Regions from separate parts of the Paenibacillus sp. FSL H8-0548 genome, predicted to be linked through region 2. Evidence: riboswitches for the same ligand, from Rfam matches in the RefSeq annotation. Region 2 holds a riboswitch; the other holds the start of a gene.
The links. Region 2 has a riboswitch for cyclic di-AMP ahead of MHI37_RS22315 (TrkH family potassium uptake protein). Riboswitches for the same ligand answer to the same signal wherever they lie in the genome.
Positions count from the first base shown of each region.

Region 1: linked by a shared signal. The riboswitch ahead of MHI37_RS00670 (C40 family peptidase) and the one ahead of MHI37_RS22315 (TrkH family potassium uptake protein) in region 2 are both predicted to bind cyclic di-AMP.

Region 1 covers NZ_CP152049.1:135,657-139,278, reverse strand. Annotated here, with positions in the region: gene MHI37_RS00680 (hypothetical protein) at 1-570, shown strand, start outside; gene MHI37_RS00675 (hypothetical protein) at 704-1,291, shown strand; cyclic di-AMP (ydaO/yuaA leader) riboswitch at 1,712-1,865, shown strand; gene MHI37_RS00670 (C40 family peptidase) at 1,869-2,345, shown strand; gene MHI37_RS00665 (deoxyribodipyrimidine photo-lyase) at 2,489-3,622, shown strand, end outside.
Region 2 covers NZ_CP152049.1:5,138,930-5,142,551, forward strand. Annotated here, with positions in the region: gene MHI37_RS22310 (TrkA family potassium uptake protein) at 1-381, opposite strand, end outside; gene MHI37_RS22315 (TrkH family potassium uptake protein) at 394-1,734, opposite strand; cyclic di-AMP (ydaO/yuaA leader) riboswitch at 1,822-1,988, opposite strand; gene MHI37_RS22320 (CPBP family intramembrane glutamic endopeptidase) at 2,234-3,622, shown strand, end outside.

The DNA of each region.
Region 1 (3,622 bases), 2.3 Mb from region 2:
ACGCTCGGCAGCCTGCTGCTCATTCGAATGGTGCTCACTCCTCTATTTAACGCAGGTCTATTCTACTCGCTAAAACAGACGAGATCTGACGGAGGAACGCGCTTTCTGGAAGGGATTCGCAAAGCATGGAAGCCCGTTGTTCTTCTTTACTGGGTAGAATCTATTCTCTCGCTGGCCCCAGCCTGGTGGCTGCTGCCGCGCGCGCTCGAGTCTCTGCTTCAGAGCAGCTCCGTGCCGGAGCTTATGCAAACGGTACTGCCCGGAGCAGCACTATGGCTCATATGGGGGACGGTGCTGCACCTGCTGTTTCTATCGATGCAGCTTGGCGCAGCCTCTGGCGAGGGCGTCTTCCGCTCCTTATGGCTCGCTCTGCGTAACTTTCTCTCCTATGCAGCACTGTCGCTTATTATGTGGGGATTGGGCGCAGCTGCTGGCATTGTCGTCACCAGCGTATCCATGCTTTGGACCGGATTGTTCGCACTCATTCTGCATCAAGGCTATCATCTCGTTCGTACATTAATGAAAGTATGGACGATAGCAGCGCAGTATGAATACCTGCAATCGAAATGAATAACTTCATGCACGGCCCCTCCTCCACAATGATGTGGTCGCGAGGGGCTTTTTTATTTCTTATTTACCGCAACTAATTGTTGGAATTTATGTATAAATAGTTGACAGAAAATGATAATTGGGGGATATAGAAATGATGCGTAAAAAACTCATTATAATATCGATGGCGTTGCTCCTATCAGGCGGCTCATTAGTTGCCGCGGACAAACTATTTCAGAAGGTAACCATCCTTTATAATAATAATAAGCTGCAGGCAGACGATGGATTGCTGGTGGATGATAAGATCTATATCAATATTCGCTCTCTTAGTGAGCCTCTGCAGGCTTTTATCCAGTGGAAAAGCAGTGAGAAGAGGCTTATTATTCAGAAGCCTAATGTTCATATGTTTCTGATGAACGAGAAGCGTACAATGTTTGGTCAAGTCGATAAGGGCACGACTCAGAAGTTTCTAGTGCAGGCACAAATCGATAACTTAAATCTTGAGATAGATAGCTTCAAGGTGATGATTGTCGATCCGAACGATAAAGAAACTGTCATTGACAGCCGCAATCAAAAGGATAATGACTTTAAAGAATTCGTTGAGAAGGATACGTTTTGGTTCAGCTCAAAGGTCATCACCTATGATTTTAAATATGCAGGCAAATACAGGCTGCAGTTCTGGATGGAGCAAAAAAACGGGGATCCGCAGATCATCTCAGAAAAAGTCATTACTGCGAAATAATGAAGAAACTTATACTTCCTATATTTTAAAATAGCTACTCTGCGTTGAACAAGGAAGCCGTTCTTATGAACAGCTTCCTTGTTCTATTTGCACTTCGCTTGCGGCTAGCGAAATAGGTATTTATACATATGAGATATTTTTAATCTTTTGCAAAAAAGGTTACAACACCGCCGTTTATAGGCCGCTAGACTTGGTCCAGCGATATGCTCCCAAAGGGACAAATCGGTATATTTTACACGATATCCACATAATAAATGAAATTGAGTTCATTCATTTGGTTAGAAAGTACTACTAACAACGGTTTTATTACAGTAAACACGGATTAATGAATGAATAAGCCAAAAGTTTACATGAGAATTATTAGAATTTGCCAGTAAAAGCAGGAGATGATTGAAAATAATCGAATAATTCTCAACAGCAGTAAAAAAACAGCCTAATTCCCTATGGGGAAACGGGGGAACCACTTTGGGTGAATTGATTCCGATGTCTGATCCATTTTGCAGCGTCTGAGGAATCATAGGGAGCCTTCAACCGAACCCCACAGCTAACCTCGTCGGCCTTGGAAGGAGCTTCACAATTGAAAAAGGTTACCGCATTACTAATGGGTCTCGTACTCCTTCTTGCTTTTCAAGCGGGAAGCGCGTTCGCAGATTCAAAACTGAACGGATTTATCGATGGTGTGATTGGTACCCCGTACAAGAGCGGTGGAACATCGTCGAAAGGCTTTGATTGCTCTGGATTTACAAGCTATGTGTTCACTAAAATGGGCATCGAGCTTCCACGTACTTCCGTTGCGCAATCCAAAGCAGGCACGAAGGTCGATAAGACTGATCTAATTCCGGGAGATCTTGTGTTTTTTGACACCGTTGGTGGCAACAATAGCAGTGTATCCCACGTTGGCATTTACATTGGAGACGGTAAGTTTGCTCATTCATCCTCGAGCAGAGGTGTTGTAACAGACAAACTGAACTCTTCCTATTATGAAACTCGTTTTGTGACTGCTCGTCGTGTCATGAATGATGAGTCTTTCGAAGCATTTGCTAACGAAAAATAGAGTAACCTGGCCCTTCGCAGTAAGGACTTTATAGGTAGGCTCATTCAGCAAAGCCGCAGTTTTTTGTCCTGAAACGACAAATGACATGCGGCTTTGCTGTTTCATCCCAAGCTTTTCGCGATATCTGAAAGGAGCACTGCTTGATGTACTTATTCATTCATCGCAAAGATTTGCGTACTGCAGATTTGCGGGCATTTGACTATTTAAAGAAAAAGGATACGCCCGGCATTCATTTGCTCATCATAGATCCCATTTTAATCGGCGGAGGCAGGCTAACCAGCCATAGCGGCAGAAATTTCATGGCACAGGCCGCATCTTTGCTGCACAGCTATTTTAACGAGGACAGGGAGCTTCATGTGCTCTATGGGGACCCTGCCTTAATAACAGAGGCGCTTCTGCAAGCCCACCCCATTGACGAGGTTGTGGTCCATGCAGACTACACGCCTTATGCCCGTAAGCGGGACGAGCAGTTGCAGCAGGTTACTCGTAGTCTAGGGCGTCGCTGGATGCCCCTTGCAGATGCAGCACTTGCTGATCTCGAGGCTTTCCCAGCATTCGCGCGTCGACAAGAGACCTACAAGGTGTTTACCCCCTTCTACCGGATGTGGAGCAGCTTTATGCTGCAATGCTATAGTCCGATGGGCGAAACAACGATACAGCAGCTTTCAACTGTAAAAGAATTGAACAGCACTATTGCACAGCAGTTTGAGCTGCCTAATTCCATATCCTCTGCACTGGGCGGTACGAACGTTGAGGGATTGCCCAAATCGCTGCTGAGGCTCGATCGCTTCATGCGTGAACGTCTTGCTTCCTATGCAGATAGCCGTGATTCCTTTGCAGAGGAGCTTACGAGCGGGCTCGCTCGCTTCTTGAATACAGGCGCGATCTCGTCGCGTCACGCTTATGAGCAAACACAGGGCTTGCCCGGAGCTGAAGCATGGCATCGCCAGCTTGCATGGAGAGATTTCTATTTGTATCAAGCCATGTATAATGATGATTATTTCAGGTACGAGCAGCAAACAGATCTGTCTGCCTTGTCAGATAAGCATTTTGAAGCATGGACTTCCGCTGCAACAGGTATTCCGATTATCGATGCCGCAATGACCCAGTTAAGCCGTACAGGAGAACTGCCAAATCGCTTGCGAATGGTTGTAGCGATGTTCTTAACCAAAAACCTGCTCTGCCCCTTTACGCTCGGGGAGCAGCATTTCCGTCATCATCTCAGCGATTATGACAATACACTTAACCGCGGAGGCTGGCTATGGTGCTCTTCGCTC
Region 2 (3,622 bases):
CATATCTCTCTCCGGATAAACGACCCGGTCGACACCTATTTTCTCCAGCACACGCCCATGCAGTTCGCTTATTGCCTTCGCTACAACTTGTTTTACGCCTAAATCCTTCAGCAATATCGTTGTCAAAATGCTGGCTTGAATGTCATCTCCGATGGCTACAACTCCGCAATCGAAGTTCCGAACACCAAGCGAGCGCAGTGATTCCTCATCTGTGCAATCCGCTGATACCGCATAAGTGAGTGCGCCGCTCATTTCCTGGACGGCCTCCTCATCCTTATCGATGCCCAGCACCTCGTTGCCAAGCTGGATAAGCTCTCTGCCCAAGCTTGAGCCAAATCTTCCAAGCCCAATGATTACAAATTGCTTCTTTTTTGTCGCCACTTACTGTATCTCCTAACCAATTGTAATTTTACCTTCTGGATACCGGTACAATTCTTTTTCTGTACGAGGCCCTAGCGCGTAAGCTAACGTCAGTGGGCCTAGTCGTCCGGCAAACATCGTAAATGCAATCACTATTTTTCCAACTGCGCTTAACTCGGGCGTAACACCTATCGATAAGCCTACCGTGCCGAATGCCGAGGTAGCTTCGAACAACAAAAACAAGAATGGCTGCTTCTCCGTCATGGACAGGACCATCGTTGCGATAATGACAAGTCCTAGTGAAATCAACGTAATCGTCAGCGCTTTAAAAATTCTATCCTTGCCGAGCCTATGCCGGAAAAACACGATGTCCTCGCGTCCGCGAATCATGGCAAGCACTGCACCGACCAAGGTCGTAAAGGTAGTCGTCTTAATCCCGCCGCCTGTGGAGCCTGGAGAGGCGCCAATAAACATCAATATAATGGTGAAGAACATCGTCGCCTGCCGCAGCGCCGTATAATCAAGCGTATTGGCACCCGCGGTCCTCGGCGTTACCGATTGGAAGAAGGAGGACAAGATTTTCCCACCAAAATCCATGGAACCAAGCGTCTTCGTATTGGAAAACTCGAATATAAAAATAACGATCGTGCCCACAGCAATTAACGTGCCCGTCATCGACAATACAACCTTGCTGTGCAATGAAAGCTTCCGTTTTTTGTTATATTCCATTAGATCCGATAGAACGATAAATCCTAAGCCGCCAGTAATAATAAGCAGCACAGCTGTTAAATTGACCATTGGGTCGGAAGCATACTCCGTTAAGCTGCGATACTCGCCAAAAATATCAAACCCGGCATTATTAAATAAGGATACCGCATGAAATGCGCCAAAATACAAGGCTCGACCAAGCGGCATATCAAAAGCAAATCGAATAGCAAAAAGCACAGCACCTGCAAGCTCAATCGTTAAGGAATAAACGATTACCCGCTGAATCAGACGCACGATGCCTTCCATACTCGTCTGATTCATCGCTTCCTGAAGCAAAAGCCGCTCACGCAGTGAAATCCTTTTGCGCAGCGCAAGTGCTACCAAGGTGGCCATCGTCATGAAGCCTAGACCGCCAAGCTGAAATAAACACATTAAGATGACTTGACCAGGAACGGAAAAATAGGTTCCCGTATCGACGACAACCAGCCCTGTCACACAAGTGGCCGACGTCGCTGTAAACAGCGCATCGAGAAAAGGCAGCCGCTGCCCCTCTACCGATGCAAATGGCATGGATAATAACAGAGCACCCAGTAATATAATAAGAGCAAACCCACTGACAAGTATCCGTGGGGGCGACCACTTTAGAACATTCCAGTTTACCTTCATTAAGCAGCCTCATCTTCGTTATGGTAAGGTAAGAAATCGCTTTTTAAGCATAAAAAAAAGCACTGAAACTCAAGTGCTCTGTGCGATGAGTCCTGTTCCAGATGCCTACGAGGTTAGCTGTCGGATTCGGGCCTGGACAGGCAGCCCTATTTTGCAGCAGGATAAATCCCGCTTTAAAAATTCACCCCATGCTGTCAATGCTGACAGCTTTATGGTTCCCCCGTTTTCCTTAGGAAATTCGGCGTAGCTATGCGATTAGTATGATGTTAACGATTATAATCCCAAAGCGGTCTTAATTTAAAGGAGGGCTTTATGACATTAAGCACGATTTTAGCTCAAAAACAGGCATGGGAAGCATACAGCCCGCCTTAAGCTTGGTGGACATCGTTATTTCGCGTGTTATTGAAGGAAATGATGCTTTTGCATTGGATAATTCAGGGATTTATATGTTAATGTTATAGGATATGCTTTTCATTATATCGATAGTTGAGGTGAACCAATGATTGATTCAATTAAGCCTAGCGAATGGAAACGTTTTCTATGGGCTGCTGTAGCTTGCTTTATTATTTATGCCGGAGTTGAGATTTATCCAATGATCTCTTCAATGATTTCCGGTGAATTGAACATGAAGGTCATTGAAAAATCCACAGCCGAGAACAGAGCCGCTGCCTTTGCTGAGAAGGAAACCGGAATAAAGGTGAAGTCAGCCAAAGCGGTACACCAAACCGATAAAATCTTTTATGGCTATTTATCCAAAAACAAGCTGCTTGAAACGTACAGCGACAAATTTGACCAAAGCTTTCCAACGGATACCTATCAGGTCGATTTGAAATTTACAAATGGCAACTACGGGCATGTATATGTTCATATGCAAAGCGAAAAAATTGTCGCATGGAATCTGAAAGTCTCTGGAGAGGAGCTAACTGAAGCCGATAAAACCAAAGATATCATCGCTTTTCTGACCGCACAAAGCTTCAGTGGTATCGATTTTAATAATAGTCAGATTAATTCAGCAGGGGAATGGCAGGGTAAGGCATCCGAGAAATACAGCATCGAAGAGGCTAAACTCGCTCTTACTGTCGATGCTATAAGCTTGAATGGTAGAACTGTGATTACTAAATATAAGCCTGCCTTCGTTGCTCCTGATGACTATATCAGCTATGTGAAAAATCAGGATAAAATAGCGGGTTACCTAACCGGCTTCGGCTACTTTTTAATGAGCTTCGTGCTATTTGTTCTCGCCATTATTTATGCCGTATTATACCGAAGATTTACATCGTTCAAATACGGAGTTATTTTGACCATCGTCTATTTTATTACATATCTAATCATGAATTTAAATGTGCTGGACGGCATTCGAGCCTCGCTCGGGGAAAATGAAATCGCTGGCCAAGCGACGATGATTACTGCAATCTTCACCGTTCTGCTAACCATACCGATGGCTGCATCCATCTACTTCTCGATCGTCGCGGGCGATGCTCTCTGGAAGGCGCAGGGCCGCTCGTTGTGGCCGCGTTTTGGACAAAAGGGCTACGGCGACTATGTTTGGCGCAGCGTCGGATTAGCTTATTTGTTCGCGATCATTCTATTCGCGGTGCAGGCCGTTATCTTTATCGGTTTAAAGCTATCGATCGGTACCTGGGATACAACAGACGTTACGCAGTCTCCGTACAATATCGGTATTTTGTGGCTCATGCCAGTGCTCGCTTGGGCTGCCGCTATTTCTGAAGAGGCTGTATTCCGCTTCTTCGGTATCGGATTATTCCGCAAATGGTTCAAAAACACGTTCGCTGCAGCGCTGCTGCCAACCTTGTTTTGGGCGCTTGGGCATGTGACCTATCCGTTCTATCCATCTTCGACAAGGTTGATCGAGCTGATCATTATCGGA